Regions from separate parts of the Oceanibaculum nanhaiense genome, predicted to be linked through region 2. Evidence: predicted binding sites of a transcription regulator. Region 2 holds the regulator's gene; the other holds the start of a gene.
The links. The regulator LexA, encoded in region 2, represses DNA repair genes until DNA is damaged. The targets are predictions, from matches to a motif close to ATGTTCTANTTTGGTTC.
Positions count from the first base shown of each region.

Region 1: uvrA (excinuclease ABC subunit UvrA) is a predicted target of LexA. The motif match lies at 8,193-8,209, and genes of this name have one in related genera.

Region 1 covers NZ_MPOB01000009.1:60,189-74,892, reverse strand. Annotated here, with positions in the region: gene BKM74_RS15065 (aminotransferase class V-fold PLP-dependent enzyme) at 1-386, shown strand, start outside; gene BKM74_RS15060 (DUF2459 domain-containing protein) at 383-1,024, opposite strand; tRNA gene BKM74_RS15055 (tRNA-Lys) at 1,066-1,141, opposite strand; gene coaD (pantetheine-phosphate adenylyltransferase) at 1,241-1,777, opposite strand; gene gyrA (DNA gyrase subunit A) at 1,770-4,580, opposite strand; gene BKM74_RS15040 (pentapeptide repeat-containing protein) at 4,863-6,218, shown strand; gene BKM74_RS15035 (sensor histidine kinase) at 6,277-7,248, opposite strand; gene ssb (single-stranded DNA-binding protein) at 7,488-7,994, opposite strand; gene uvrA (excinuclease ABC subunit UvrA) at 8,297-11,146, shown strand; gene BKM74_RS15020 (valine--tRNA ligase) at 11,152-13,800, opposite strand; gene BKM74_RS15015 (DUF2497 domain-containing protein) at 13,950-14,588, opposite strand; gene BKM74_RS15010 (TolC family outer membrane protein) at 14,687-14,704, opposite strand, start outside.
Region 2 covers NZ_MPOB01000011.1:52,241-66,944, reverse strand. Annotated here, with positions in the region: gene BKM74_RS19030 (glutathione S-transferase family protein) at 1-194, opposite strand, end outside; gene BKM74_RS19025 (glutathione S-transferase family protein) at 207-590, opposite strand; gene BKM74_RS16175 (ComEC/Rec2 family competence protein) at 702-2,837, shown strand; gene lexA (transcriptional repressor LexA) at 2,844-3,575, opposite strand; gene BKM74_RS16165 (molybdopterin molybdotransferase MoeA) at 3,749-4,954, opposite strand; gene moaC (cyclic pyranopterin monophosphate synthase MoaC) at 4,951-5,430, opposite strand; gene trpC (indole-3-glycerol phosphate synthase TrpC) at 5,435-6,241, opposite strand; gene trpD (anthranilate phosphoribosyltransferase) at 6,238-7,266, opposite strand; gene BKM74_RS16145 (anthranilate synthase component II) at 7,276-7,860, opposite strand; gene BKM74_RS16140 (heavy metal translocating P-type ATPase) at 8,008-10,197, shown strand; gene cueR (Cu(I)-responsive transcriptional regulator) at 10,202-10,594, shown strand; gene BKM74_RS16130 (divergent polysaccharide deacetylase family protein) at 10,735-11,850, shown strand; gene BKM74_RS16125 (HAD-IIA family hydrolase) at 11,857-12,762, opposite strand; gene ilvD (dihydroxy-acid dehydratase) at 12,912-14,633, shown strand.

The DNA of each region.
Region 1 (14,704 bases), on a different contig from region 2:
AGGAATTCTCCTGGACCGGCACGCGCGACGCCAGCGCCTGGCTGTCGGTTGGCGCGACAATCGCGTTCTTCGACAGCATCGGCGGACTGCCCGCGATCCGCGCCTATTGCCGCGATTTGGCGACGGAGGCGGCGGAGATGCTGGCGCAAGCCTGGGGTACCGGGATCGGCACGCCGGCGCCCTTGCGCGGCAGCATGGCGACGATCCGCCTGCCCGACCGGTTCCGCGATGTACCGGCGCAGACGATCCTTGACGAATTGTGGGAGAACCACCGGATCGAGGTTCCGGTGCATCATTTCGGCGGCAATCCCTGGGTCAGAATCTCGGCGGCGCCCTACAATCACATACAAGAGTATGAGATTTTGCGCGATGCCGTGCTCGGCTAACGCGGCACAGCCAGCGGTCTCAGCTGCACCATCAGATCCTCGGCCATCGTTACCCCGGAATCGCTGACCGGCAGGCCGGCCCAGGCCAGCTTGCGCGCGACCCAGCTGTTGCAGGTGTTGAACAGGTGGAACTCCCCCCGCGCCGGGTAGAACAGGCTGGTCTCGTAAAGGCCGGGGGCAAGGCTGGCCGCACGATCCTGACCGGCGGGGCGCTCCATGGCGGCATCGATGCGTTCCACCAAGCGGCGCAGCCCCGCCTCGCTGATGCGAAAGCGCAGGATTTCCAGCTTCCCGCCCGCCTCCGGCAGTGCCGCACGGCCGGCGATATGCAATACCGCTGGCGTCGGCGTCAGCCCGGCGGCCAGCGCCATCCCCATCGTGGGGCGCGGATTGGGGTAATATTCGCGGTCGCCCCAGCCAAACTCCAGCCAGGCGGCAGCGGGAAAATCCGCCGCCTCGGGCAGCAGCCCCACCGGCAGGTCAGAGCGTGCCAGGATGATGCCGGCATGCCAGCCATTGCTGATGACATGAAGGGTCCGGGCCGGCGGTCCGTCGCGCGCGGCAATATCGGCCGGCACGCTGTCGCCGGAAGCGCAGCCAGCCAGAAGCAGCAGAAGGGAAAGGAGCCGCAGCAGCATGACCATACCTTAGCGGAAACGGTCATCGCGCTGGCGGAAATTGGTGAGTCCTGTGGGACTCGAACCCACGACCTACTGATTAAAAGTCAGTTGCTCTACCGGCTGAGCTAAGGACTCTTTGCACGATACGCACCAAGGTGCGTTCGGGTGCCGGCAACCTAGGCAAGCTTGCCCGCCCGGTCAATCCCTGTATGCACCCTATATGGGCAATTGAATTCAGGCGCGGGTCTCGACTTCCGGCGTGTTGTCCTTGGCGAAGCGGTGCATAACGCGCTCGGCAATGCGGGGCGGCACGAAGGAACTGATATCGCCGCCCAGAGCACCAATCTCCTTCACGAAGCGCGAGGAGATAAAATGGTGGCGTTCCGAGGCCATCAGGAACACGGTCTCGATCTTCGGGTCGAGGCGGGCATTCATGCCGGCCATCTGGAATTCATATTCGAAATCCGAGACGGCGCGCAGCCCGCGGATGATCAGCGAGGCATTCGCCGCCTGGCAGAAATGCATCAGCAGATTGCTGAACGACCGCGCCTCGATATGGCCGTACTCCCCCGTGTCATTCAGCGCGGCGATCTCGCCCCGAACAAGGTCAAGTCGCTCGCCAATGCTGAACAGCGGCCCCTTGCCGGCATTCTGGGCGACCCCGATGATCAGATGATCGACCATCTTCGAGGCCCGCTTGATGATGTCCAGATGGCCATGGGTGATTGGGTCGAAGGTGCCCGGATAGACCCCGGTCAGATGCTTATTCATCGCTCCCCTCCGATTCCGGCGCCGCCTCCCCTTCAGCAGCGTCGCCCTCGACTGCTTCAGCGGCGTCCTCGATCTCGTCGCCGATCTCGTCCTCCGCGGCACCGCTTTCCTCGGCCATCCAGGCCACCGAGACGATATGCTCGTCCTCGGCCACCCGGAACAGGGTAACGCCCTGCGTGCGGCGTCCGGCAATGCGGATATCGTGTACCGGGCAACGGATCAGCTGGCCGCCATCGGTCACCAGCACGATCTGATCGGTCTGCGCCACCGGGAAAGAGGCCGCCAGCTTACCGTTGCGCTCGTTCAGCTCCATATTGGCGATGCCCTGCCCGCCGCGTCCGGTAACCCGGTACTCATAGGCCGAGCTGCGCTTGCCGAAGCCTTTTTCGCTGACCGTCAGGATGAAGGCCTCGCGTGCGGCCATATCCTCGAACCGGGCATCGTCCAGCGAACCGCCGGCGCCAGCGCCCTCCTCGGCCTCCAGAACGACGGCCTCCTCAGCCCCCTCATCGCCATTCTGGCGCCGCAGTGCCGCGGCCCGCCGCAGATAGGCGGCCCGTTCGTCAGCCGTGGCCGCGACATGGTCAATGATCGACAGCGAGATGACCTGATCGTCATTCTGCAGCCTGATACCGCGCACACCCATGGAATCGCGGCCCTTGAACTCACGCACATCGGTGACGGCAAAACGGATGCACTGGCCATTGCGGGTGGACAACAGCACGTCCTGCTCTTCCGAACAGGGCATGACGCCGACCAGATGCTCGCCTTCGGCCAGTTTCATGGCGATCTTGCCGTTCGACTTGATGTTGGTGAAGTCGGACAGCGAGTTGCGCCGCACCGTGCCGGCCGAGGTGGCGAACATGACATGCAGCCCACCCCAGCTATCCTCATCCGCCGGCATCGGCATGATGGTGGAAATGCCTTCGCCCGCCTGCACCGGCAGCATGTTAACGATCGGCTTGCCGCGGCCCTGCGGCGTTGCCAGCGGCAACTGCCACACCTTCATCCGATAGACCATGCCGCGCGAGGTGAAGAACAGCAGCGGCGTATGCGTGTTGGCGACGAAGACGCGGGACACGAAATCCTCGTCACGGGTCGCCATGCCGGCGCGCCCCTTGCCGCCGCGCTTCTGCGCCCGATAGGTCGAGAGCGGCACGCGCTTCACATAGCCGAGACGGCTGACCGTCACCACCATGTCCTCGCGCTGGATCAGGTCCTCGATATCCTGGTCCAGTTCGCCTTCTTCCAGCGCGGTACGGCGCGGCGTGGCGAACTGATCCTTGATCCGCACCAGCTCCTCGCGCAGCACGCTCATCAGCTTCTCGCGGGACCCGAGGATCGCCAGATATTCCTCGATCTTGCCGGCGATCTCCTGGGTTTCCTCGACCAGCTTCTCGCGCTCCATGCCGGTCAGGCGCTGCAGGCGCAGTTCCAGGATAGCCTTGGCCTGCACTTCGGAGAGCCGGTACCTGCCATCGACCACGGCGCGGCCCGGCTCGTCGATCAGCGCAATATACGGCGCCACATCCATCGCCGGCCAGTCCGTCGCCATCAGCGCGGCGCGCGCCTCGGCGGCATCCTTGGAGGCGCGGATCATCTCGATGACGGGATCGAGATTCTGGATCGCCACCAGAAGACCGACCAAGATATGCGCCCGGTCCCGGGCCTTGCCCAGCTCATAGACCGTGCGCTTGGTGATGACCTCCTCGCGGAACTGCAGGAAAGCCTCGATGACCTGCTTCAAGGTCATCATCTCCGGCCGGCCGCCATTCAGCGCCAGCGCGTTCACGCCAAAGGAGGTCTGCAGCGGCGTATAGCGGTAGAGCTGGTTCAGCACCACATCCGCCTGGGCGTCGCGCTTGATTTCCACGACAACGCGCACACCGTCGCGGTCGCTCTCGTCGCGGATGTCCGAGATACCCTCGACGATCTTGGCGTTCACCACCTCGGCAATCCGCTCGATCAGGCGCGCCTTGTTTACCTGATAGGGGATCTCGCTGATCACCAGCGCTTCGCGGTCCTTGCGGATTTCCTCGACCGCCACGCGGCCGCGCATGATGACCGACCCGCGCCCCGTGCTGTAGGCCTCATGGATGCCGCGCTTGCCCATGATAATGCCGCCGGTCGGGAAATCCGGCCCCGGCACATGCTGCATCAGCTCTTCCATGCCGATCGAGGGATCATCGACATAGGCGCAGCAGGCATCGATCACCTCGCCCAGATTGTGCGGCGGGATGTTGGTCGCCATGCCGACGGCGATGCCGCCGGCGCCATTGACCAGAAGATTCGGGTATTCCGCCGGCAACACCGTCGGTTCGACGACCGATTCGTCATAGTTGGCGACGAACTTCACGGTCTCCTTATCGATGTCGCGCAGCAGCGCCTCGGCCGCCTTGGCGAGCCGCGCCTCGGTATAGCGCATGGCCGCCGGCGGATCGCCGTCCATCGAACCGAAATTGCCCTGCCCGTCGATCAGCGGCAGGCGCATGGAGAAATCCTGCGCCATGCGCACCATCGCATCGTAGATGGCGCTGTCGCCGTGCGGATGGTATTTACCCATGACGTCGCCGACGATACGGGCCGATTTACGATAGGGTTTCGTCCAGTCGTAGCCGCCATCCTTCATCGCATAGAGAATGCGGCGATGCACGGGCTTCAGCCCGTCGCGCACATCCGGAAGGGCGCGGGCGACGATCACGCTCATGGCGTAATCGAGATAGGAGCGGCGCATCTCCTCTTCGATGGAGACGGGCTTTACATCGAAGCCGGGGGGCGTTCCAGGAGGCGTCGTCGTGGACAAGGCGAAGGGAACTTTCCGTTGCGGGCGATGGTGGCTTAGCGGCGCGTCATTATGAGGCGCAATCTTGGCTTACCCCAAGATATTGTTGTTTGAGCAAGGTTTCTAGCATGTTTCGCGAATGCGAACAACGCCGCTGACGGGCTTGCGAAGCCGGCATCGCCTCGCCGCGTGCATTCTTAAGAGAGCCTTAAAGATTAGCGCCTATGATTTTAGTAGGCTCAGCGAAATCCAGGGCGAACCAGTGCCGCACGCCCTGTCAAAAAGCGCGGCAGGATTAAACTGATGGCTGATACGAAATTGATTGCCTCGCAGGATGGTGAAGGAGCCCAGCTCAAGAGTCTCCGTCCCGTCGATCTTGCCAAGGCCCTGGCACTTCACGAAAGGCTGCTGTCCGGCCGCCCCGGTGGCCGTCGCGCCCTGTTATCGGGTTTCCGGCTCGAAAACACCGATTTCAGCGCGCGTGACCTGCGCGAATCGGATTTCACCGGCGCCGCACTTTCCGGCAGCCTGTTCCGGCGGAGCAAGCTGCAATTCTCCAATTTCTACGCCGCCGATCTGCGCCGCAGCAACTTCAACGGCGCCGACCTGACACGCGCCGATTTGCGCGGGGCCTGTTTCCGCGCCGCCAGCCTGATCGGCGCCAATCTGATGGAAGCCGACATCCGCGAGGCCGTCCTGGCGCGCTACTCCGCCAACCGGATTCCCACGGTGGTCAGTCATGGCGACGGCCATGCCGACATGACCGCCATCAACGCCGAAGGGGCGAACCTAAGCAATGCGAAAATCGGCGGTTCCTTCACGCTGCGCGCCGATTTCAGCGAGGCAAACCTGTCCAACGCGGATCTGCGCAACGCCGATCTGCGGATGAGCAATTTCCGGAACGCCATCATGACCGGTGTGAACCTGAACGGGGTGAATGCAGCCGGCGCGGATTTCCAGGGCGCCGTACTCACCAATGCCCGCATTCACGACGCCAATTTCGACGGCGCCGACCTGACCGGCGCCATCCTCGACCTCAACCACCTCTCCTCGCCGGTTTTTGCCCGGGCGGTCCTGCCGAAGACGCCGGAAGCCTCCGATCTGGACCTGGAAGCGGCTCTGGACATGCACGAGATCTGGGTCAAGAGCGCGGCACGCCAGGGCAAGCGGCTGACGCTGGACGGCATCGACCTGTCGCGCTGCGACTTCGCCGGGCGCAGCCTGACCGCCATTTCGATGGCACAAGCCATCTTGCGCGGCTGCAATCTGACCGGGGTGGAGATGGCGACCGCCAATCTGGCACGCACCGACCTTCGCGCCGCCATCCTGCGCAACGCCGATCTGCGCGGGGCAAGCCTGGAACATGCGCATCTGAACGAATCGATCCTGGCCGGCGCCGATTTGTCGCCGCTGACCGATGTCGGCAGTTCCGGGCGATCCCTCAGCACGGACCTGCGCAATGCGCGGCTGGTGGGCGCCGACCTGCGTGGCGCCCGGCTGATGTATGCCAATCTTGCCGGCGCCGATTTGTCGCGGGCGAAGCTGGACGAGGCCGACCTCACCGGTGCCAATCTCACCGACGCCCGGTTCATCGGCGCGGATATCGGCAGCGCAAAGCTGCAAGGCGCCATTCTCGACGGGGTCGTCGGTCTCAGCTGAATCAGCTGATATCTGTTGCCGGGGGGAGGCGAAAGACGCCAATCGGCGCGGACGCACCTCAGGAGACGGCCATCAGCCTGTCGGCGGGCAGTTTCAGCGTGACCCTGGTTCCTCTGCCAACCTCGCTAACCAGTTCCAGCGTGCCGTTATGCAGCACCGCGATGGCCTGGCTGATCGTCAGGCCGAGGCCGGTGCCGCGATCGTCATGCTCGGTCTTGGCGTGCAGTTGCTTGAACGGCATCATTGCGATCTTCGAGTCGGCAGCACTCATCCCGATGCCACTATCGATGACAGAGATGGCGAGCCAGCCGCGCGAATCGATCTCGCTGCGCACCAGAACGCGGCCGCCCGACGGCGTGAATTTCACCGCGTTTGACAGGAGATTGAGAAAAAGCTGCTTCAGCTTGGTTTCGTCGCCGATAACGAAAGGAAAAATACAGGCCGGATCGACCTGTATGCTCACCTGCCCCAAGGCTGCGCGCTCGCTGATAATCCGGATCGAGGACTGCACCACCCGTCCGACATCGACCTGGCGCTCGTCGAGCGTCATCTCGCCAGCCTCGATCTTCGACAGGTCGAGAATATCGTTGATGATGCCGAGCAGGTGACGGCCGCTCTGCATGATATCCTCGGCATAGTCGCGATACCGGTCATCCAGCGGCCCGAACAGCTGATTGACCATGATCTCGCTGAAGCCGATCACGGCGTTCAGGGGCGTCCGCAGCTCATGCGTCATCTGCGCCAGGAACTGCCGGGCCGTGTTCCGCTCCGTCTCCGCCTGCAATCTCGCTCTGTGCAGGGTCTCTTCGCGTTCAAGCAAGGGCCGGCGGTCGCGCAAATAGACAATATGCTCGCGCGCTTCCTTTCCGGCACGGAGCGGCAGCAGCAGCACCTCGATGGGCACGTCGGCATCTGGTCCGCTTAGCTTGCCCGACAGCCAGGAAATTCCTTCCTTACGCTGCGCATCGATACTGACGACACGCGCGAAAGGCTGGCCATGGCAGAATGCAGGGTCGTCGATTCCGATCAATCGGGATAAAGCAATATTCGAATCGCGAACGACCCCGCCCTCAATGAGCAGGATAGGCTCCGGATAGAAACTTACCCAGTGCCCCAGACGCTCTTTGAGGAGTCCAGCCATGCAATGTCTATTGTGATGTGATGTTAAATGCCTGCCAACTTTAGGCTCTATTACTTTCGAGAGCGTTAATTTTTGGGTTGGTCAGGCGAAATAAGGGCACTTCCCCTATCAGAACGGGATTTCCCCTATCAGAACGGAATCTCATCGTCCAGATCGCTGCCGCCCCGTGCGGGACTGCCTGCCGGACCACTCGCCGCACCGCCCGAATAATCGTCCTGGGCCGATTCGTAGCCGCCGCCAGAACCACCGCCAGAACCACCGCCCGACCCGCTGCCGCCATCGGCCCGGCCATCGAGCATCGTCAGTTCGCCACGATAGCGCTGCAGAACGATCTCCGTCGTGTATTTCTCCTGGCCACTCTGGTCCTGCCATTTGCGGGTCTGCAGCGAGCCTTCGATATAGATCTTCGAGCCCTTGCGCAGATATTTCTCGGCGATCTCGATCAGGTTCTCGTTGAAAATCACGACCCGGTGCCATTCGGTGCGCTCGCGCCGCTCGCCGCTCTGCTTGTCACGCCAGTTCTCCGAGGTCGCGAGCGCCAGATTCGCCACCTTCTGACCGTTCTGCATGGACCGGATTTCCGGGTCGCGCCCCAGATTACCGATCAGAATGACTTTATTGACGGACCCAGCCATGTGTTTCCCCAAACCTCAAGAATCGATACAAATCAAACGAAATCATAGACAAAGCGGCGCCAGCTCAGTGCCAACAACCACCGGAAGAAGCGACTTTACATGCAAAGGGCGTTCAGATGCCACCTGGTAGTCATTCCGGTTCCGTACCAACTTCACCCCGCAAGAAATACACTTGAAGTTTCCTGACGCAAATTTTCTTTGTTCTTTTTTTGTTCTAATGTAGGCTAGCAATTGAAAGGTGGCAAGAAAGCAATTCGCCCGCCATATAGTTCTGGCCACAACCTCCCGAGACGGTTTGCCCCATGCAAGAGACCATTCGCGTTCGCGGTGCCCGCGAGCACAATCTGAAAAGTGTCGATGTCGATCTGCCGCGCAACAGCCTGACGGTCATCACCGGCCTGTCCGGCTCCGGCAAGTCATCGCTGGCCTTCGACACGATCTATGCCGAGGGACAGCGCCGCTATGTCGAGAGCCTCTCGGCCTATGCCCGCCAGTTCCTGGAACTGATGGGCAAGCCGGACGTGGACCTGATCGAGGGGCTGTCGCCGGCGATCTCCATCGAACAGAAGACAACCTCGAAGAATCCGCGCTCCACCGTCGGCACGGTCACCGAGATCTACGATTACATGCGCCTGCTGTTCGCGCGTGTCGGCATCCCCTACTCGCCCGCCACCGGCCTGCCGATCGAAAGCCAGACGATCAGCCAGATGGTCGATCGCATCGTGGCGATGCCGGAAGGCACGCGGCTGTATCTGCTGGCCCCCATCGTGCGCGGCCGCAAGGGCGAATACCGCAAGGAATTGCAGGAACTGCAGAAGCGCGGCTTCACCCGGGTGAAGATCGATGGCGAACTGTACGAGATCGACGAGGCGCCGGCGCTGGACAAGAAGCGCAAGCACGATATCGAGGTGCTGATCGACCGCCTGGTGGTGCGCGAGGGCCTGGCGACGCGGCTCGCCGATTCGCTGGAGACCGCGCTGGAACTGGCCGACGGCCTGGCCATCGCGGAGAATGCCGATGGCGGCGAGCGGACGGTGTTCTCCGCCAAGTTCGCCTGCCCGGTCAGCGGCTTCACCATCGATGAGATCGAGCCGCGGCTGTTCTCTTTCAACAACCCGTTCGGCGCCTGCCCGGCCTGCGACGGGCTGGGCACCAAGATGTATTTCGATGCTGATCTGGTGGTGCCGAACGACACGCTGAGCCTGGCTGAGGGCGCCATAGCCCCCTGGGCCAATTCGACCTCGCAATATTACAAGCAGACGCTGAAAAGCCTGGCGAAGCATTACGACGTGAAGATGAACACGCCGTTCCGCGACCTGCCGGAGGCGGTGCGCCAGGGCATCCTGTTCGGCACCGGGGCGGATGCGGTCGAAATGACCTTCGACGATGGATTGCGCAAATACACCACGAACAAGCCCTTCGAGGGCATCGTCACCAATCTGGCCCGGCGTTTCCGCGAGACCGACAGCGCCTGGGTGCGCGAGGAGTTGGGCAAGTTCCAGGGTGTCAGCCCCTGCGAGACCTGCGGCGGCCAGCGCCTGAAACCCGAGGCACTGGCGGTAAAGCTCGACCGGCTGAACATCTCGGAAGTAGCGGAATTCTCCGTTGCCGAGGCGCATGACTGGTTCGGCAGCCTCTCCGATAAGCTGACCGACAAGCAGAATGAGATCGCGCTGCGCATCCTGAAGGAGATCAATGAGCGGCTCGGCTTCCTGATGAATGTCGGGCTTGAGTATCTCACCCTGTCGCGCGCCTCGGCGACGCTGTCGGGCGGCGAAAGCCAGCGCATCCGGCTTGCCTCGCAGATCGGTTCCGGCCTGACCGGCGTGCTGTACGTGCTGGACGAGCCGTCCATCGGCCTGCATCAGCGCGACAATGACCGGCTGCTTGGCACGCTGCGCCGGCTGCGCGATATCGGCAACACGGTAATCGTGGTCGAGCATGACGAGGATTCGATCCGCGCCGCCGATTATCTGGTCGATATGGGGCCGGGCGCCGGCGCGCATGGCGGCAAGGTCGTCGCCTGCGGCACGCCCGAAGAGGTGATGCAGAATCCGGCAAGCATCACCGGCCAGTACCTGACCGGCATGCGCGAGGTGCCGGTGCCAACAAAGCGCCGCAAGGGCAAGAAGGGCCATATTCTGCGGCTGGCCGGCGCTACCGGCAACAATCTGCAGAATGTCTCGGTCGATATCCCGCTCGGCACCTTCGCCTGCGTGACCGGCGTGTCAGGCGGCGGCAAATCGACCCTGATCATCGACACGCTGTACAAGGCGCTGGCCAGGCGGCTGCACAATGCGCGCGAGCATGCCGCTCCGCATGACCGCATCGAGGGGATCGAGCTGATCGACAAGGTAATCGACATCGACCAGTCGCCGATCGGCCGCACGCCGCGCTCCAACCCCGCCACCTATACCGGCGCCTTCACGCCGATCCGCGACTGGTTCGCCGGATTGCCGGAAGCGAAGGCGCGGGGCTATGCGCCCGGCCGCTTCTCCTTCAATGTGAAGGGCGGGCGCTGCGAAGCCTGCCAGGGCGATGGCGTCATCAAGATCGAGATGCACTTCCTGCCCGATGTCTATGTCCAGTGCGACGTCTGCAAGGGCAAGCGCTACAACCGCGAGACGCTGGAAATCCACTTCAAGGGCAAATCCATCGCCGATGTGCTGGACATGACGGTGGAGGATGCGGCGCAATTCTTCCAGGCCGTCCCCTCGATCCGCGACAAGATGGAAACGCTGGAACGGGTCGGGCTCGGCTATGTCCATGTCGGGCAGCAGGCCACCACCCTGTCTGGCGGCGAAGCGCAGCGCGTGAAGCTGGCCAAGGAGTTGTCGCGCCGGGCCACCGGCCGCACCCTCTACATCCTCGACGAGCCCACCACCGGCCTGCATTTCGAGGATGTGAAGAAGCTGCTGGAAGTGCTGCACGCGCTGGTCGAGCAGGGCAACACGGTACTGGTGATCGAGCATAATCTGGAGGTCATCAAGACCGCCGACTGGGTCATTGATCTTGGCCCAGAGGGCGGCACCGGCGGCGGCGAGATCGTCGCCATCGGCACGCCCGAGGAAGTGGCCGAAAACCCGCGCAGCCACACCGGACGCTACCTGAAGCCCTATCTCAGCCGGGCGCTGGAGAAAAAGCTGGCGTAACGGGCCTACACCGCCGCCAGCCGCTGCAGGGCCGCCGACAGCTTGTCACGGGTGGCCTCGGCGTCGGCCTTGCGCTCCTGGTTTTCCTCGACCACCTCGGGCGGCGCCTTGGCGACGAAATTCTCGTTCGCCAGCTTGGCGGCGATCTTCTTGATCTCCACCTCGACCTTGTCGATCTCCTTGGTCAGGCGCTGCTTTTCCACCGAAACGTCGATCAGGTCGGCCAGCGGCAAGGCCAGCGTGGCCTCGTCGAGGACGATCTGCACCGCGCCCTTGGCGGTGTCATCCACCGTCTCGACCCCGGAGAGTCGGGCCATGCGCAGGATGATGTCGTTATGCGAGTCGAAGCGCGCCAGGGTGGCGGCGCTGGCGCCCTTCACCTGCAGCGGCGCCTTGGCGGCGGGCGGCACATTCATGTCGCTGCGCACCGAGCGGATATCGCTGATCAGACGGACCAGCCATTCCATCTCGGCATCCGCCTCCGCATCGATCAGGCTGTCCGGCAGTTCTGGGAAAGCAGCGGAAATCAGCAGCCCGCCCCGCTTCTCGGCAAGCGCGTTCCACAGCTCCTCGGTGATGTAGGGCATCATCGGATGCAGCATCAGCAGGATCTGGTCCAGCGCCCAGCCGGTCATGGCGCGGGTTTCGGCCTTGGCGGCCTCGTCCTCGCCCAGCAGGATCGGCTTGGTGAATTCCAGATACCAGTCGCAGAAACTGCCCCAGACGAACTGGTAAGCCGCCCCGGCTGCGTCGTTAAAGCGATAGGTTTCAAAGGCCTGTGAAATCTTCTTCGCCGTTCGCACCACCTCGCCGGCGATCCAGCGGTTGACCCGCTGCTTCGCCGTGGCGGGATCGAATCCGGCGACCGGCTGTGCCCCGTTCATCTCACAATAGCGCGCTGCGTTCCACAGCTTGGTGGCGAAGTTGCGATAGCCCTCGACCCGGCTCTCGGCCAGCTTGATGTCGCGCCCCTGCCCGGCCTGCGCCGTCAGGGTAAAGCGCAGCGCATCGGCGCCGAACCGGTCGATCAGGTCCAGCGGGTCAATGACATTGCCCTTCGACTTCGACATCTTCTGGCCGCGCTCGTCGCGCACCAGGGCGTGGATATAGACCGTCCTGAAGGGGATATCCTGTTCGAAATGGATACCGGCCATCATCATGCGGGCGACCCAGAAGAAGATGATGTCGAGGCCCGTGACCAGTACGTCACCGGGATAGTACCGCTTCAGCTCCGGCGTCTCCTCCGGCCAGCCCAGCGTGGAGAACGGCCACAGCGCCGAGGAAAACCAGGTGTCGAGCACGTCGGGATCGCGGGTCAGTTCTACCGGCTTGCCATAATGCGCATCGGCGGCGGCGGCAGCTTCTTTCTCGGTTTCCTCGACGAAATATTTGCCATCCGGCCCGTACCAGGCGGGGATCTGATGGCCCCACCAGAGCTGACGCGACACGCACCAGGGCTGGATGTTGCGCATCCACTCGTAATAGGTCTTTTCCCACTGCTTGGGCACGAACTCGGTCTTGCCGGTCTCCACCGCCTCCAACGCCGGCTTGGCCAGCGTGGCGGCATCGCAGAACCACTGGTCGGTCAGCCAGGGCTCGATGGCGACGCCGGAGCGGTCGCCATGCGGCACGGTGTGCGGGTGGTCCTCGATCTCGACCAACAGGCCCAGCGCCTCGATATCGGCGACGATCTTCTCGCGCGCCTTGTAGCGGTCGAGGCCGCGATAGGCCTCCGGCACGTTCTCGTTCATCCGCGCCTCGCGGTCGAGAACGTTGATCATCTCCAGATTGTGCCGCTTGCCGACCTCGAAATCGTTGAAGTCGTGCGCCGGGGTGATCTTCACTGCACCGGTGCCCTTTTCCGGGTCGGAATACTCGTCAGCGATGATCGGGATCAGGCGCCCGACCAGCGGCAGTTCGACCATCTGGCCAACCAGATCGGTGAAGCGCTCATCCTCGGGATGCACGGCTACGGCAGTGTCGCCCAGCATGGTTTCCGGGCGTGTGGTCGCCACGGTGATCGAGCGGCCGCTGCCATCGGCCAGCATGTAGCGGAAATGCCAGAGCTTGCCCTTCACCTCTCGCGGCTCGACCTCGAGATCGGAGATCGCCGTCAGCAGGCGCGGATCCCAGTTCACCAGCCGCTTGTCGCGGTAGATCAGGCCTTCCTTGAACAGCCGCACAAAGACCTTGCGCACGGCATGCGACAGGCCCTCATCCATGGTGAAGCGCTCGCGCTCCCAATCGGCCGAGGCGCCCAGCCGGCGCAGCTGGTTGATGATGGTACCGCCGGATTCGGCCTTCCACTCCCAGATTTTCTCGACGAATTTCTCACGACCGAGATCGTGCCGGGTGATCTGCTGCGATTCGAGCTGGCGCTCGACCACCATCTGCGTCGCGATGCCGGCATGGTCGGTGCCGGGCTGCCACAGCACGTCATAGCCCTTCATCCGGTGATAGCGGACCAGGATGTCCTGCAGGGTGAAGGTCAGCGCGTGGCCCATATGCAGGCTGCCGGTGACGTTCGGCGGCGGCATCATGATCGTGTAGGGCGTCTTGGCCGAAGTCGGGTCGCAGCGGAAGGCGCCGCTCTTCTCCCATTCCGGGTACCATTTCGCCTCGATCGCGGCCGGCTCGAAAGTCTTGCCCAGCATTCTCGAAAATCCTCGGTTTCGTCTGGTCTGCTATGGAATGGCTTGAGGCGCTTTATCTACGCCAAGCGGCCCGCCCTGCCAACGGCTAACACCAAACACCGCCGGTCATCCCTGCGGGATGGGCGGATCCGATGGGGCGGTAAATCGGTTCAGTCTTCCGGGTGGCGCTGACCCTGCCGGGCGATCCGCTCGATCTCCTCGCGGACCAACCTCTCGACGATATGCGGCAGGTTCTTGTCGAGCCATTCCTTCAACATCGGGCGCATAACCTCTTTGGTTAGCGATTCCAATGTCTTGTGGCCTGCCCCGATGGGTAGTTCCGGATGCCGTGCCTCAAGCGAGGAGGTCAGGTTCGCAAAGGCGGAAACGGCTTCCTCGCGCTTCGGCGGGGACACCAGCCCCTCATCCTCGTCCTCTTCCTCGAAAACCGGCGGAGGGGCGGCCTGCGCCCGCCGCTTCTGTTCCTCGAACAGCGGCTCGGCTTCCGGCTCGTCTTCGAGCTTCTCGGTCAGATCGAGAATATCTTCCTCTTCCTCGTCCGGGACGAAGGCTTCTTCTTCTATTTCGGGTTCGAGCTCGGGTTCCGGCTCTTCGGCGGGAACCGCCTCGAAATCCACTTCCGGTTCGGGTTCCGGCTCGGCTACGGGCTGCGGCTTCGGCGCAGGCTTGGCAGCCTTTGGTGCCGGTTCAGGCTCGGCTTCGTCTGCCGCGCCGTCTTCGGAGATAATGCGCCGGATCGACGCAAGTATCTCCTCCATTGACGGTTCTTCTGCCTTGTTTTCGCTCATCTTGCCGCCAGATAATGATATTTCGTTTTACAGTAGAACAGAATATGCCCCTTGGCTAGCATCCGGCGAAATTCGTCGGGCCTGCCGGTAATACCGGATCAATCCTCGGAAATATC
Region 2 (14,704 bases):
CCGCGCATAGCCTCCCACCAGGCGGAGAGCTGTGGATAGGCTGCCAGCGCGGCCTGACCTTCCGCCGCCGCGGTGAAATAGGCCATCATCGGGGCCACATGCAGGTCGGCCAGCGACAAGGCGCTGCCGGCAAGATAGCCATCCGGTCCTGTCAGTCTTTCCAGCGCATCCAGCACCTTGTGCGATGCCTGCAGGCCGGTGCGAATCTACGCCTCCTCCACGGGTTCGCCAAGCCGGCTGCGGAATACCCGATGCGAAAAGACCTGCCGCACCATGGGCCAGTATCCATAGGAATCGATGATCGCGATGATCTGCGTCATCCGCGCCCGGTCGCGCGGATCGGCCGGTTGCAGGGCGGCCCCCGGAAAGGCGTCGTCGAGATAGCGGGTAATCGCAACGGTTTCGTAAAGCACGAACCCGTCATGCTCCAGCACCGGCACGCGCCGGAAAGGATGCAGCGCCAGAAACCCATCCGGCAGAGGCTCGGCGAACGGGTTTACCTCCACCCAGCCATAGGCGATGGGTTTTTCGGCGCAGACCATGCGCGCGATCCTGGCATAGACGCTGTGGCGATAGCCATGGAGTGTCACACCCAAAATCAGTCTCCTCATGCGCGGTGCAGTGGTGCCTGCGGCAGCCATACTACGGGATGCCTCCCGGTGAAAGCTGCATTAGTCTATGCTGCATAACAGGGAGGGGCGATGCTGCAGGAAACGGCCATAGAGCGCGCGGAAAGCGGCATTTTCGGCACCGGATTCGGCTGGCTTGTGTCCCCTTTCCTGGCAGAGCGGGAACGCTGGATGCTCTGGCTGCCGGTGGTGCTGGGCGGCGGCATCGGCTGCTACTTCCTGCTGAAGGCCGAGCCGCCCTTATGGATCGGCTGGGCGGGGCTGTGTGGCGCTTTCCTGCTTGGCCTTCTTCTGTACCGGTCGCTGAATGGGCGGCTGCTGGCCCTGCTGCTGTGCGCCTTCGCGCTGGGTTTCGCGGCGGCGCAATATCGCAGCCAGACCGTCGGTACACTCTTTCTGGAACGGCAGATCGGCCCGGTGAGCGTCGAGGGACAGCTGGTCCGCATCGAACAGCGGCCCGGCGATGTCCGGCTGACGCTGGAACATCCCCGCATCGGTCGGCTACCGGATGAGCATACGCCGCGCCGGGTGCGGGCGGTGGTGCGCGGCGATATGCCCGATGTCAGCCATGGCGATCTTGTGCGGCTGCGCGCCGTGCTGCGCCCGCCACCCGGGCCATCGGCGCCCGGCGGTTTCGACTTTCAGCGCCATGCCTATTTCGAGGGGATTGGCGGCGTCGGTTACGCGGTGGGCGATGTCACCCGCCTGGCCGAAGGCGCACCCTCCGGGTTCTGGGTGGGTATCGACCGGCTGCGCCGCACGGTCACCGCCCGGATTCGTACGGCCCTGCCGGGCGAGACCGGGGCCATGGCAGCGGCGCTGCTGACCGGAGACCGTTCCGGCCTGCCGGAGCGGGCGCTGGACACCATGCGGGATTCCGGCCTCGCGCATCTGCTGGCGATTTCCGGCCTGCATATGGGGCTGGTGGCAGGCACCGTATTCTTTGTGCTGCGATTGCTGCTCGCCTGCCATTCCGGCCTGGCGTTGAACCAGCCGATCAAGAAATGGGCGGCGCTGGCCGCCCTTGCGGCCTCCTTTGTCTATCTGCTGCTGGCCGGCGCCACCGTGCCGACGCAACGCGCCTTCCTGATGACCGGGCTGGTGCTGGTGGCGGTGCTGATTGACCGGGTGGCGATCTCGCTGCGGCTGGTTGCCTGGGCGGCCGCCGCGATCCTGCTGCTGGCGCCCGAGGTGATGCTGGGGCCGAGCTTCCAGATGTCCTTCGCCGCCGTGCTGATGCTGGTGGCGTTCTATGAGGCCAACAGGGAGCGCTTCGCCGCCCTGCGCGCCGGGGCGGGACCGCTGCGGCTGGGGCTGCTCTATCTGGTCGGCCTCTGTGCCACTTCAGTGCTGGCAACAGCCGGGACGCTGCCCTTTGCCGCCTATCATTTCAACCAGGTGGCGCTCTATGGCGTGCTGGCCAATATGGCGGCGGTGCCGCTGACCGCCTTCTGGATCATGCCATGGGGCGTGCTGGCCCTGCTATTGATGCCGCTGGGCCTGGAAGGGCTGGCGCTGGTGCCGATGGGGCTGGGAATCGAGGGTGTGCTGGCCGTCGGCGCCTGGATCTCAACCTTGCCAGGGGCCGTGCTGGCGGTCCCTGCCATGCCGGCGGCCGGTCTGCTGGCGATCTCGCTGGGCGGGCTGTGGCTGGCGCTCTGGCGGCGGTCCTGGCGGTTCGCCGGGCTGGCGCCGGTCGCCCTGGGGCTTGCCCTGCCGTGGTTTACCACCCAGCCGGTCCTGCTGGTCGATGGCGAGGCCAAGCTGGTGGCGTTGCGCACGGTGCAGGGGCTGGCGTTTTCCTCCGCCCGGGCGGCCTCCTTCACGGCGGATGCCTGGCTGCAGCGCACCGCCCAGCCGCGCCGCATCGCCATGCCGCGTGCCGGCAGCGGCGGGCGGGACGGCATTGCCTGCGATGCCCTGGGCTGTATCGGCGGCGTGGGGGCATTCAAGATCGCCATCATCCGCGATGCGCAAGCCCTGCCCGAGGATTGCACCAGTGCCGATATCGTCGTGGCGCTGGTGCCGGTCCGCCGCCGCTGCCCTTCGGCCCGGCTGGTGGTGGACCGTTTCGATCTGTGGCGGAACGGGGCGCATGCGCTCTATCTGGAGGCCGGCACCATCCGCCTGGACTCGGTTGGCCGGGATCGCGGCATCCGGCCCTGGGCGCCCGATCCGGCGGCCCGGCGCAACCGGGAGGCTCAGTAGCGGCCCTCAGTAGCGACGCAGCAGCCCGACGAGGCGGCCCTGAACCTTCACCCGCTCCGGTCCGAAGATACGGGTCTCGTAGGCGGCGTTCGCCGGTTCCAGCGCAATCGAGCCACCCTTACGGCGCAGCCGCTTCAGGGTCGCTTCCTGCTCATCTACCAGGGCCACCACGATGGTGCCGTTCTCCGCCGTATCACAGCGCTGGATGATGACGGTATCGCCATCCTGAATGCCGGCATCGATCATTGAATCGCCTTCGATTTCAAGGGCGTAATGCTCGCCTGTGCCGAGCAGGCTGAGCGGCACGTCGATCGCGGCGGTTTCATCGTGCAGCGCCTCGATGGGGGTGCCGGCGGCGATCTTGCCGTAGAGCGGCAAGGGGACCGCCCTTAAATCCTGGCCCGTGGCGGCGCCGGCCAGCGGCCCGGCGAAATGCCCCTCGATGACATTTGGCGTGAAGCGCCGGCCGGTGGTCTCCCCGGTCTGCTTGTCGCCCTGCTTGCTGGTGTCCTTCGCCGATACCTGGTCGGGCAGCCGCAGCACTTCGAGCGCGCGGGCGCGATGCGGCAAGCGGCGGATGAAGCCGCGCTCCTCAAGCCCGGTGATGAGGCGGTGAATGCCCGACTTGGAGCGCAGGCCCAGCGCTTCCTTCATCTCGTCGAAGGAGGGCGATACGCCGCTCTCGGTCAGCCGTCGGTTGATGAAGGTCAGCAGCTCGAATTGTTTGCGAGTCAGCATCGGCGCCTCCTGTCCATCACGCCCTCTTGCCGGATCGCCGCAAGGGCTGGCGGCTGACTGCATGAGCGCAACTAAATATGGAACAAAACAAAAACCTGAGTAAGTGTTTTAGTTTTGTTCTCGTTTCCGGTCAAGCCCGAACACTAGGCCGAACACCAGGCGGATAAAAAATCTCAGAAATAGCTGTCGCGGAAGGGAATGACCTGAACCGTCTCGCCGGCGCTGCGCGCCGGATCGTGCGGCGGCCGGACGAGCAGGCAGTCGGCCTTGGTCAGCAGCGAGAATTGCGAGCTGTCCTGCTTCGCGAAGGGCGTGGCCAGCATCGTCCCGTCAGCATCGACCGACAGCGTGGCGCGCAGATAATCCTGCCGGCGGTCGTTCGGCTTCAGGCCGGCGGTCAAGCGGGCCGGCTGTGTCTCCGGTCCCCTGGCGGAACGCCCCAGCAGCCGCTCGATGGCCGGCCCGAGGAAGAGCAGGGCGCAAACCATGGACGAGACCGGATTGCCGGGCAGGCCGAGCACCGGCGTATCGTGGATCTTGCCGAACATCAGCGGCTTGCCGGGCCGCATGGCGATCTTCCAGAAATCCAGGCTGCCGGTCTCGCCCAGCACGGTCTGAATCAGATCGTGATCGCCGACCGAGGCGCCGCCGGTGGTGACCAGCAAATCGGCGCCGCGTGCGCCGGCGATCATCCGGGTCAGCCCGTCCATCTCGTCCGGCGCGATGCCCAGCACCAGCGGCTCGCCGCCGGCGCCGCGCACGAAGGCGGAGAGCGCCAGCGCGTTGGAGCTGACGATCTGGTCGCGGCCGATGGGATCGCCCGGCCGGACGATCTCGTCGCCGGTCGCCAGAATGGCGATGCGCGGCCGGCGCACCACGCGCAGCCAGGGATGGTTCATGCCGGCGGCAAGGCCGATATCGCGCGCGGTCAGCAGCTTGCCGGCCGGAATGCCGATATCGCCGACGCGGAAGTCGAGGCCGGCAGGGCGCACGAAATTGCCGGGGGCGGGGGCTTCCTTCACGGTGACCTGGTTGCCGCTGGCCTCGGTATCCTCCTGGATGACGATGCTGTCGGCCCCGTCCGGCAGTGGCGCGCCGGTGAAGATGCGCACCGCCTGACCGCTTTCTACCATGCCCTGATAGCCGCGCCCGGCCGGCGCCTCGCCGATTACCGCCAGAGTGGCCGGCACGCTGGCGACATCCACCGCCTTCACGGCATAGCCATCCATGGCGGAGACCGGCTTGGGCGGCTGCGTCACGCGGGCGGCGACATCCTCGGCCAGCACCCGGCCCAGCCCCGCCTCGACCGAAATTTCCTCGGCGCCCAGCGGTGTCAGGGCGGCGAGAATCTTCGCCAGCGCCTCCTCGACAGGGATCACCGTTCTGCCTCGTAAGTACCGGATTTACCGCCCGATTTATGGACAAGCCGGATATCGCCGATGCGCATGCCGCGATCCACCGCCTTGCACATGTCATAGACGGTCAGTGCCGCGATGCTGACCGCCGTCAGCGCCTCCATCTCGACGCCAGTACGGCCGTTCAGCTTGCAGGTCGCCTCGATATCGACGGCGTTGCGGGACGGATCGGCCTTCAGCTCCACCTTCACCGAGGACAATGCCAGCGGATGGCACAGCGGGATCAGATCCGGCGTGCGCTTGGCGCCCATGATGCCGGCGAGGCGCGCGACCGACAGCACGTCACCCTTCTTCACGCCGCCTTCGAGGATCAGCGCCAGGGTTTCCGGCTGCATCGTGATGCTGCCGACGGCGGTCGCCACACGTTCCGTCTCGTCCTTGGCCGAGACATCGACCATGACCGCCTTGCCCTCGGCGTCGAAATGGGTGAAGCCGCTCATGATATCAGGCCGCCGCCTCGTTGCGGGCGAGCAGGGCGCGCGTCGCCGCCGCAACATCCGGCTGGCGCATCAGCGATTCGCCGATCAGGAAGCAGCGCGCGCCGGCGCGTTCCATGCGGGCGAGATCGTCTGGCGTGTAGAGGCCGCTCTCCGCGACCAGCATCTTGCTCGCCGGCACCCGCGCTGCCAGCTGTTCCGTCGTCGCGATATCGACCGCCAGGGTCTTGAGATTGCGGTTGTTCACGCCGAGCAGCGGCGATTGCAGTTTCAGCGCCCGGTCGAGTTCCGCGCCGTCATGCACCTCGACCAGAACATCCATGTCGAGATCGAAAGCGGCCTGTTCCAGCTCCGCCGCCTGCGCGTCTGACAGCGCCGCCATGATGAGCAGGATGCAATCCGCCCCCAGCGCGCGGGATTCCACGATCTGATAGGGATCGAGCATGAAGTCCTTGCGCAGGCAGGGCAGGTTCACCGCCGCGCGGGCGGCGACGAGATAATCGTCCTTGCCCTGGAAATAAGGCTCGTCGGTCAGCACCGACAGGCAGGAGGCACCACCCTCGCGGTAGGCGCGGGCGAGAGAGGGCGGATCGAAATCGGCGCGGATCAGCCCCTTGCTGGGCGAGGCCTTCTTGATCTCCGCGATCAGACCATAGCGACCCTCAGCATTGGCCTTTTTCAGCGCCGTCACGAAACCGCGCGGCGCGCTGGCCTGCTTAGCCTCGGTCTCAAGGGCCGACAAGGACTTCGCTGCCTTGCAGGCGGCAATATGCTCACGCTTGTCGGCGCAGATTTTCGTCAGAACGTCGCTCATGCCGCCTTGCCCCTGTTGGTGATGGCGACCAGCTTCGCCAGCGCATCCTTCGCCTTGCCCTGATCCAGCGCGGTGGCGGCGAGGGCAACCCCTTCCTGCAGGTCACTGGCCTTGCCGGCAACGATGAGGGCGGCCGCCGCGTTCAGCAGCACGATATCGCGGTAGGCACCTTTCTCACCGTCCAGCAACCGGTGCAGCGCGGCGGCGTTGAAAGCAGGGTCGCCGCCCTTGATGTCCTCAGGCTTCGCCAGTTTCAGGCCGGCATCGGCCGGGCCGATCTCGAACTCGGTCAGCGTGCCGTTCTTCAGCTCGACCACATGGGTCGGACCGGTGGTGGTGATCTCGTCCAGCCCGTCACTGCCATGGATGACCCAGGCATGCACGCTGCCCAGATTGCGCAGCGCCTCGGCCATCGGCTTCAGGAAATCGCGCGAGAACACGCCGATCAGCTGGCGTTTCACACCGGCAGGGCTGGAGAGCGGGCCCAGCAGGTTGAAGATGGTGCGCGTGCCCAACTCGACGCGGGTGCCGGCGACATGCCGCATGGCGCCATGATGGCGCGGCGCCATCAGGAAGCCGACATGGGCGTCGCGTATAGCCTCCTCGATCAGGCTCATGGCGCAGTCGATATCGACACCCAGCGCGGTCAGCACATCGGCGGCGCCGGATTTCGAGGTCAGGCTGCGGTTGCCATGCTTGGCGACCGGCACGCCGAGCCCGGCGCAGACCAGCGCCACGGCGGTGGAGATGTTGTAGGTGCCGGACGCATCGCCGCCGGTGCCGCAGGTATCGATGGCATCCGCCGGGGCTGCTACTTTCAGCGCCTTGTCGCGCATCACGCTGGCGGCGGCGGTGATCTCGTCCACCGTCTCGCCGCGCACGCGCAGCGCCATCAGGAAGCCGCCCATCTGAGACGGGGTGGCGTCGCCGCTCATGATGATCTCGAACGCGGCTTCCGCCTCGGCGCGGGTCAGCGCCCGGCCTGTGGCGACAATGCCCAGCAGGGCTTTCATATCCATAACCATACCCAACCCTCAGGCCGCGTTGCGGCGTTCCGCGATGTCGAGGAAGTTCTTCAGCATGGCGTGGCCATGTTCGGTTGCGATGCTCTCGGGGTGGAACTGCACGCCATGGATCGGCAGGGTCTTGTGCGCCAGCCCCTGAATTACGCCATCCTCGCTTTCCGCCGTGATCTCCAGGCAGTCCGGCAGGCTGGCCTTCTCGATCACCAGCGAATGGTAACGCGTTGCCGTCAGCGGCGAGGGCAGCCCCTTGAACACGCTGGCATTCTTGTGAAGGATCGGGCTGACCTTGCCATGCATCGGCACCGGGCCGCGCACCACCTTGCCGCCAAAGGCCTGGCCGATGGCCTGCATGCCGAGGCAGACACCGAAGATCGGCAGATTGCCCACGGCGCGCCCGATCAGTTCCAGGCAGATGCCGGCACGGTCCGGGTCGCACGGGCCGGGCGAGATGACGACGCCCTGATAGCCGCCCGCCAGCACCTGATCGACGGTGATCTGGTCATTGCGCTTCACGATCACCTCGGCGCCGAGGTCGCCCAGGAAGTGCCAGAGGTTGTAGGTGAAGCTGTCGTAATTATCGATCAGGAGATACATATCAATCACTTGGCAGTCATTGTTGGACCGTTTCAGCGGCCCGGATGATCGTTATAGCAAGCCCCGCCGCGCCCGGAAAGGCAAGCGCATTGGTGCTGTTCGAAATCTCCTTGACCTTCCCAATACTGGAAGCCCCATCTAGGAGTCATGAGCATTGAACAGACATATGACCTCGCCATCGAGGGGATGAGCTGCGCGGCCTGCGTCGGTCGCGTCGAGAAAGCCCTTGCCAAGGTGCCGGGCGTGGACCGGGCCGCCGTCAATCTGGCGACCGAACAGGCACGCGTGCGGCTGGCGGAGACGCTTGATCCTGCCGACCTCGTCGCCGCCGTGGAGAAGGCGGGCTATGGCGCGCATCTGATTGAGGCCGGGGCCGGACCGGACAAGCAGGCCGAGGCCGATACGCTGCGCTGGGAGAGCATCCGCCTGGCCGCCGCCATCCTGCTGACCCTGCCGCTGGTGCTGCCGATGATCGGTATGGCCGCGGGCGTGCACTGGATGCCGCCGGCCTGGGTGCAGCTCGTGCTGGCGACACCGGTGCAGTTCTGGATCGGCGGGCGGTTTTATATCAATGCCTGGAAGGCTTTGAAGACGCGCACCGGCACGATGGATCAGCTGGTCGCCATCGGCACCAGCGCGGCTTTCGGACTCAGCCTCTATCACATGGCCACCGGCGGCAGCGATCATCTGTATTTCGAAGCCTCGGCGGCGGTGATCACCCTCATCACGCTGGGCAAGTATCTGGAAAGCCGGGCAAAGCGCGGCACTGCCTCGGCGATCCGGGCGCTGATGGCGCTCCGGCCGGAAGAGGCGCGGGTGAAGCGCGGCGATACAATCGAGACCCTGCCCGTCGCCGCCCTGATGGAAGGCGATATTCTTATCGTGAAGCCGGGCGAACGGGTGCCGGCCGACGGCAGGATAGTGGAAGGCCGCAGCCAGTTCGACGAATCGCTGCTGACCGGCGAGAGCCTGCCGGTCGAAAAGCAGGCGGAGGATAACGTCATCGGCGGCTCGGTGAACGGTTCCGGCCTGGTCGAGATCGCGGTGACGGCGGTCGGCGGGGACAGCCTGCTGGCCCGCATTATCGAAAGGGTGCAGGGGGCACAGGCCTCCAAGGCGCCGGTGCAGCGGCTGGTGGACAAGGTCAGCGGCATCTTCGTGCCGATCGTACTGGCCATCGCGCTGGTGACCTTCCTTGGCTGGCTGGCGGCGGGCGCCGGCAGTGAGACCGCGATCCTGAACGCTGTCGCCGTGCTGGTCATCGCCTGCCCCTGCGCGCTGGGCCTCGCCACGCCGACCGCGATCATGGCCGGCACCGGCGTCGCCGCAAAGGCCGGCATTCTGATCAAGGACGCCGAAGCGCTGGAACGCGCACACGGCATCCGCACCGTGGTGTTCGACAAGACCGGCACGCTGACCGAGGGGCGGCCCCGCGTCACGGCGCTGCTGCCGGCAGAGGGCGTCGCCGACGAGGAGTTGCTCTCCCTTGCCGCCAGTGTGCAGCAGGGCAGCGAGCATCCGCTGGCGAAGGCGGTGCTGGCCGCCGCCGAAGAGCGGGGGGGGGGCATACCCAAGGCTCAGGATTTCGACTCGCTGCCGGGCAGGGGGGTGATGGCGACGGTGGAAGGCCGGGCTGTACTGATCGGCAGTCCGCGCCTGATGCAGGAGAAGGAAATCGCGACTTCGGCCCTGGAGGAACAGGCCGCAAAGCGGGAAGGCGAGGGCAACAGTGTGGTCTGGGTGGCTGCGGATGGCCGTCTGCTTGGCGCCATCGCCATCGGCGACCGGTTGCGCGGCAGCGCCGCAGAGGCGATCCGGCTGCTTGGCGAAAAGGACATTGAGACGGCGCTGCTGACCGGCGATAACCGCCGCGCCGCGGAATCGGTCGCAAGCCGGCTGGGGATTTCCACCGTGCTGGCCGAGATATTGCCGGACGGCAAGGCGGATGCGATTTCCGGCTTGCAGGAGAAGGGCGGCATCGTCGCCATGGTCGGCGACGGGGTGAATGATGCGCCTGCGCTGGCACAGGCGGATGTTGGCATTGCCATGGGCAGCGGGACCGACGTCGCTATGGAGGCGGCATCCGTCACGCTGATGCGGCCGGACCCGCTGCTGGTGCTGGACGCGATTTCCGTCTCGCGGGCGACAGTCGCCAAGATCTGGCAGAATCTGTTCTGGGCCTTCATCTACAACATCATCGGCATCCCGCTGGCGGCGCTGGGCTATCTCAGCCCGCTGATTGCCGGCGCGGCGATGGCGGCCTCCAGCGTCAGCGTGGTGTCGAACGCCTTGTTGCTGCGGCGCTGGAAACCGCGCGCCGGTTCGCGAAAGGATTAGCGTCATGAATATTGGACAGGCAGCATCGGCCTCCGGCGTACCGGCCAAGACCATCCGCTATTACGAGAGCATCGGCCTGCTGAAACCGGCGCCGCGCAGCGAGGGCGGCTACCGCGTCTATGGCGAGACCGATCTGCGGGTACTGAAATTCATCCAACGCGCCCGTTCCCTCGGCTTTTCGGTGAAGGATGTCGGCAATCTGCTGTTGCTGTGGAGCGACCGGGAACGCTCAAGCTCAGACGTCAAGGCAGTGGCCTTGCGCCATGTCGAGGAGATCGACCGCAAGCTGGTCGAACTGCAATCCATGCGCGATACGCTGATCGACCTGACCCATCGCTGCCATGGCGATGACCGTCCAGACTGCCCGATCATCGAGGATCTGGCCCGGAACGGATAAGCGGTGGCGGGGTAAGCTGCGCCAATTTCGCCGTATTTTGCGGTTAATATTCAGCGCGCTACAGGATATAGTCGCGCTCGGTGGCCGCCAGCCTGAGGGCGGTTTCCCAGATCTCGTCCGTTTCATGGGTAAGTCCTCGCATGGCGCGTAAGCCGGCCTCCCGAAAGCCCAAGACGAAGAAGCGTTCCGGCGGCAACGGATTCGGCCTCTCCGTCGCGCTGGCCATCGCCGCGCTGCTGATCGGCGGCGGGCTTGGCCTGTATTATGGCGATGCGCTCATCGGCCGGCAGGATGTCGCCGTGGAGAGGCCGGCTGCCGCGCCTGACCTTGCTGCACGGCCTGCCGCACCTTCGCCGGGCATCGCCCTGCCGCAGAAGCCGGCCCCCCAACCTGCACCCGAACCGGCGCCCGCCGCGCCGGAAGCCACGCAGCCGCCTGTGCAATTACAGCCTGAACCGCAGCTGGCCAGCCTGCCGCCCCAGGAAGCCGCCCCAGTGCCTTCCGAGTCCGATCCGCCCTGGCGGCGCAATGCCCTGCCGGCCATAGACAGCGGCAACAAGCCGAGGATCGCCATCGTCATCGACGATATGGGGATCGACCGCAAGCGCTCGCAGCGTGCGCTGACACTCAAGGCACCGGTAACCTTCGCCTATCTGCCCTACGCCCATGGCGTGGCGGAACAGGTGCGCAAGGCACATACCGCCGGCCATGAAATCCTCGTCCATCTGCCGATGGAACCGTCCTCGGAAACGATTGACCCCGGCCCAAATGCCATGCTTTCCGGTCTGACGCCGGAGGTTCTGGCAGAGCGTCTGGCCTGGAATCTCAGCCAGTTCGATGGGTTCGTCGGGGTGAACAACCATATGGGCAGCCGCTTCACCAGCGATGCCGCCACAATGCGCCCGGTGCTGGAAGAGCTGAACCGGCGCGGGCTGCTGTTCCTCGATTCGCGCACTGCGCCGAACACGGTCGGCTTCCGGATGGCGCGGGATCTGGGCATGCCGGCGCTGCAGCGTGATGTGTTCCTCGACAATACCGACAATCATGACGCGGTGGCGAAGCAGCTATCGGAGACCGAGCAGCAGGCCAGCAAATACGGCCAGGCCATTGCCATCGGCCATCCGCGCGATGCCACACTCGATATGCTGGAACTCTGGATCGAGGACGTCCAGGCGCGCGGTTTCGTGCTGGTGCCGCTGACGGCAATGCTGAAACCGGTACCGCCGCCGGCGACAGCCGGCCTGCCAATCAGATAGAGCCGATCAGATAGTAGGAGCGATGAAGTCCGGCAGGATGCCGCACTCACGGCTGAACGCCAGGCTGTCACGCCCGGCGAGGAAGCCGCTCTCGACCAGCAGGGCCCGCATGCCATGCGCCCTTGCGCCGATCACATCGGTATGCGGCGTGTCGCCGACGGCGAGAATGCGGCTTGGATCGACTTCCGGAAAGCGTTCGCGCACCAGCCGATAGACGCCACCGAAGGGCTTGCCGAGGAAGGTAGGCGATATTCCAGACCTGTCGGCGATGCGGTGGGCGAAATAGCCCGGCTCGGCCGAGAAGCCGCCGACATGCGGGGCGACCACATCCGGATTGGCGACGATGAAGGGGCGGGGGCGGACGGTCAGCGCGTCGCTGAGGAGCGCCTGACGATCCTCGTCCCAGATTTCCGTTGCCATGAAGACGATGCCATCCACCGACTCATAGGCTGCCCGGTCGAGGTCCAGCGTCACCATGCCCCCGGTAATCGCGGTCTCCGGACGCGGATCCTGTGCGATGATCCCCCAGTTCCGGACCTCGGGGAAGGAAGCCACGGCCTCTCCGACCAGCGACGCGCCGGCGATCACCTCGTCATCGCGGAAATCATAGCCCCGGCCGCGATGCTTCGCCGCAATGGCGGCGGTCCCTTGCGAGCCGTCATTGGTGATAACGCACAGATGCTTGCCGGCGGCGCGAATCGCCTTCACCGCTGCCAGACCCTGCGGAATGACGCTGCTGCCCAGATTGAGCACACCATAGGCGTCCAGCACCACGATATCGACCTGATCCAGCACCTCGGCGATGCCGGCGATGCGCTGCGGCTCGACGGGCACGGGCTTGGCGGGCAGGCGGTGCTCCCAGCGCCGGTAGGAGGACCAGGCGTCGTCGAAACCGAGTACGGGGAAGCTCATGGCGGGGGCGCTGCCTTGCAGGGAATGGAGGGCACCTATCTAAGCGGGCAAAAGCCTCTAGGCAATCCTGTTCGGTGCCGACTATTCTGCGCCGCAATCGAGACGACCAAGCCACGGATCACATAAAGCCGCACGCCAAGGGGGAAGATATGACCACCCAGTTCGACAAATCCAAGCTGCCCAGCCGCCATGTGTCGGTTGGCCCCAGCTCCGCCCCGCATCGCAGCTACTATTACGCGATGGGCATGACCGAGGAGGAGATTGCCCAGCCCTTCATCGGCGTGGCGACCACCTGGAACGAGGCCGCCCCCTGCAATATCGCGCTGGCCCGCCAGGCGCAGGCCACCAAGCGCGGCGTAAAGGCCGCTGGCGGCACACCGCGCGAATTCACCACCATCACCGTCACCGATGGCATCGCCATGGGCCATGCCGGCATGAAATCCTCGCTGGTCAGCCGCGAGGTGATTGCCGATTCGGTCGAACTGACGATGCGCGGCCATTGCTACGATGCGCTGGTCGGCCTGGCCGGCTGCGACAAGTCGCTGCCCGGCATGATGATGGCGATGCTGCGCCTGAACGTGCCATCGGTCTTCATGTATGGCGGTTCCATCCTGCCCGGCCGCTTCAAAGGCAAGGACGTGACCGTGCAGGACGTGTTCGAGGCTGTGGGCGCGCACGCCGCCGGCAGCATGTCGGACGAGGATCTGCACGAGCTGGAGTGCGTGGCCTGCCCGTCGGCCGGCTCCTGCGGTGGCATGTTCACGGCCAATACCATGGCTTGCGTGTCGGAGGCCATCGGCCTGGCGCTGCCCGGCTCGGCCGGTGCGCCGGCGCCCTACGAGACCCGCGATGCCTATGCCGAGGCGTCTGGCGTGGCGGTGATGGAGCTGATCAAGCGCAATCTGCGGCCGCGCGACATTGTCACCCGCAAGGCGCTGGAGAATGCGGCCACGGTGGTCGCGGCTGCCGGTGGCTCGACCAATGCGGCGCTGCATCTGCCGGCCATGGCGCATGAGGCGGGCATCGAATTCACCATCCATGACGTCGCCGAGATCTTCAAGCGCACGCCCTATATCGGCGATCTGAAGCCGGGCGGACGCTATGTCGCCAAGGATCTGTTCGAGATCGGCGGCGTGCAGGTGCTGCTGCGCGCACTTTACGATGGCGGCTACATCCATGGCGACTGCATCACCGTCACCGGCAAGACCATCGCGGAGAATCTGGAAGGCGTCACCCTGCCGACCGATCAGGATATCGTCCGTCCGACCAGCGATCCGATCACGCCCACCGGCGGTGTCGTCGGCCTGCGCGGCAATCTGGCCCCCCAGGGCGCCATCGTGAAGGTGGCCGGCATGCACAAGCTGCAGTTCAAGGGCGTGGCGCGCTGCTTCGATACCGAGGAACAGGCCTTCGAGGCGGTGAAGAAGAGCCAGTACAAGGAAGGCGAGGTGCTGGTCATCCGCTATGAGGGGCCGCGTGGCGGTCCCGGCATGCGCGAGATGCTGGCGACCACGGCGGCGATCTACGGCCAGGGCATGGGCGACAAGGTGGCGCTGATCACCGATGGTCGCTTCTCCGGCGCCACGCGCGGCTTCTGCATCGGCCATGTCGGGCCGGAGGCGGCGGTCGGCGGACCGATCGGCCTGCTGAAGGACGGCGATATCATCGTCATCGACGCCGAGAAGGGCACGCTGGACGTGGAACTGTCCGACGCCGAACTGGAAGCGCGCCGCAAGGAATGGAAGCCGCGCAGCCACGAGTATCAGTCCGGTGCGATCTGGAAATATGCCCAGACCGTCGGCGATGCCGAGAAGGGTGCCGTCACCCATCCGGGCGGTGCCGCCGAGGTGCATTGCTACGCCGACCAGTAACAGCGTTCGGCCTGAGACGGGACCGTCAGCGGGAAACGCTGGCGGTCCCGTCTCGTTTGGCCTATATTAGT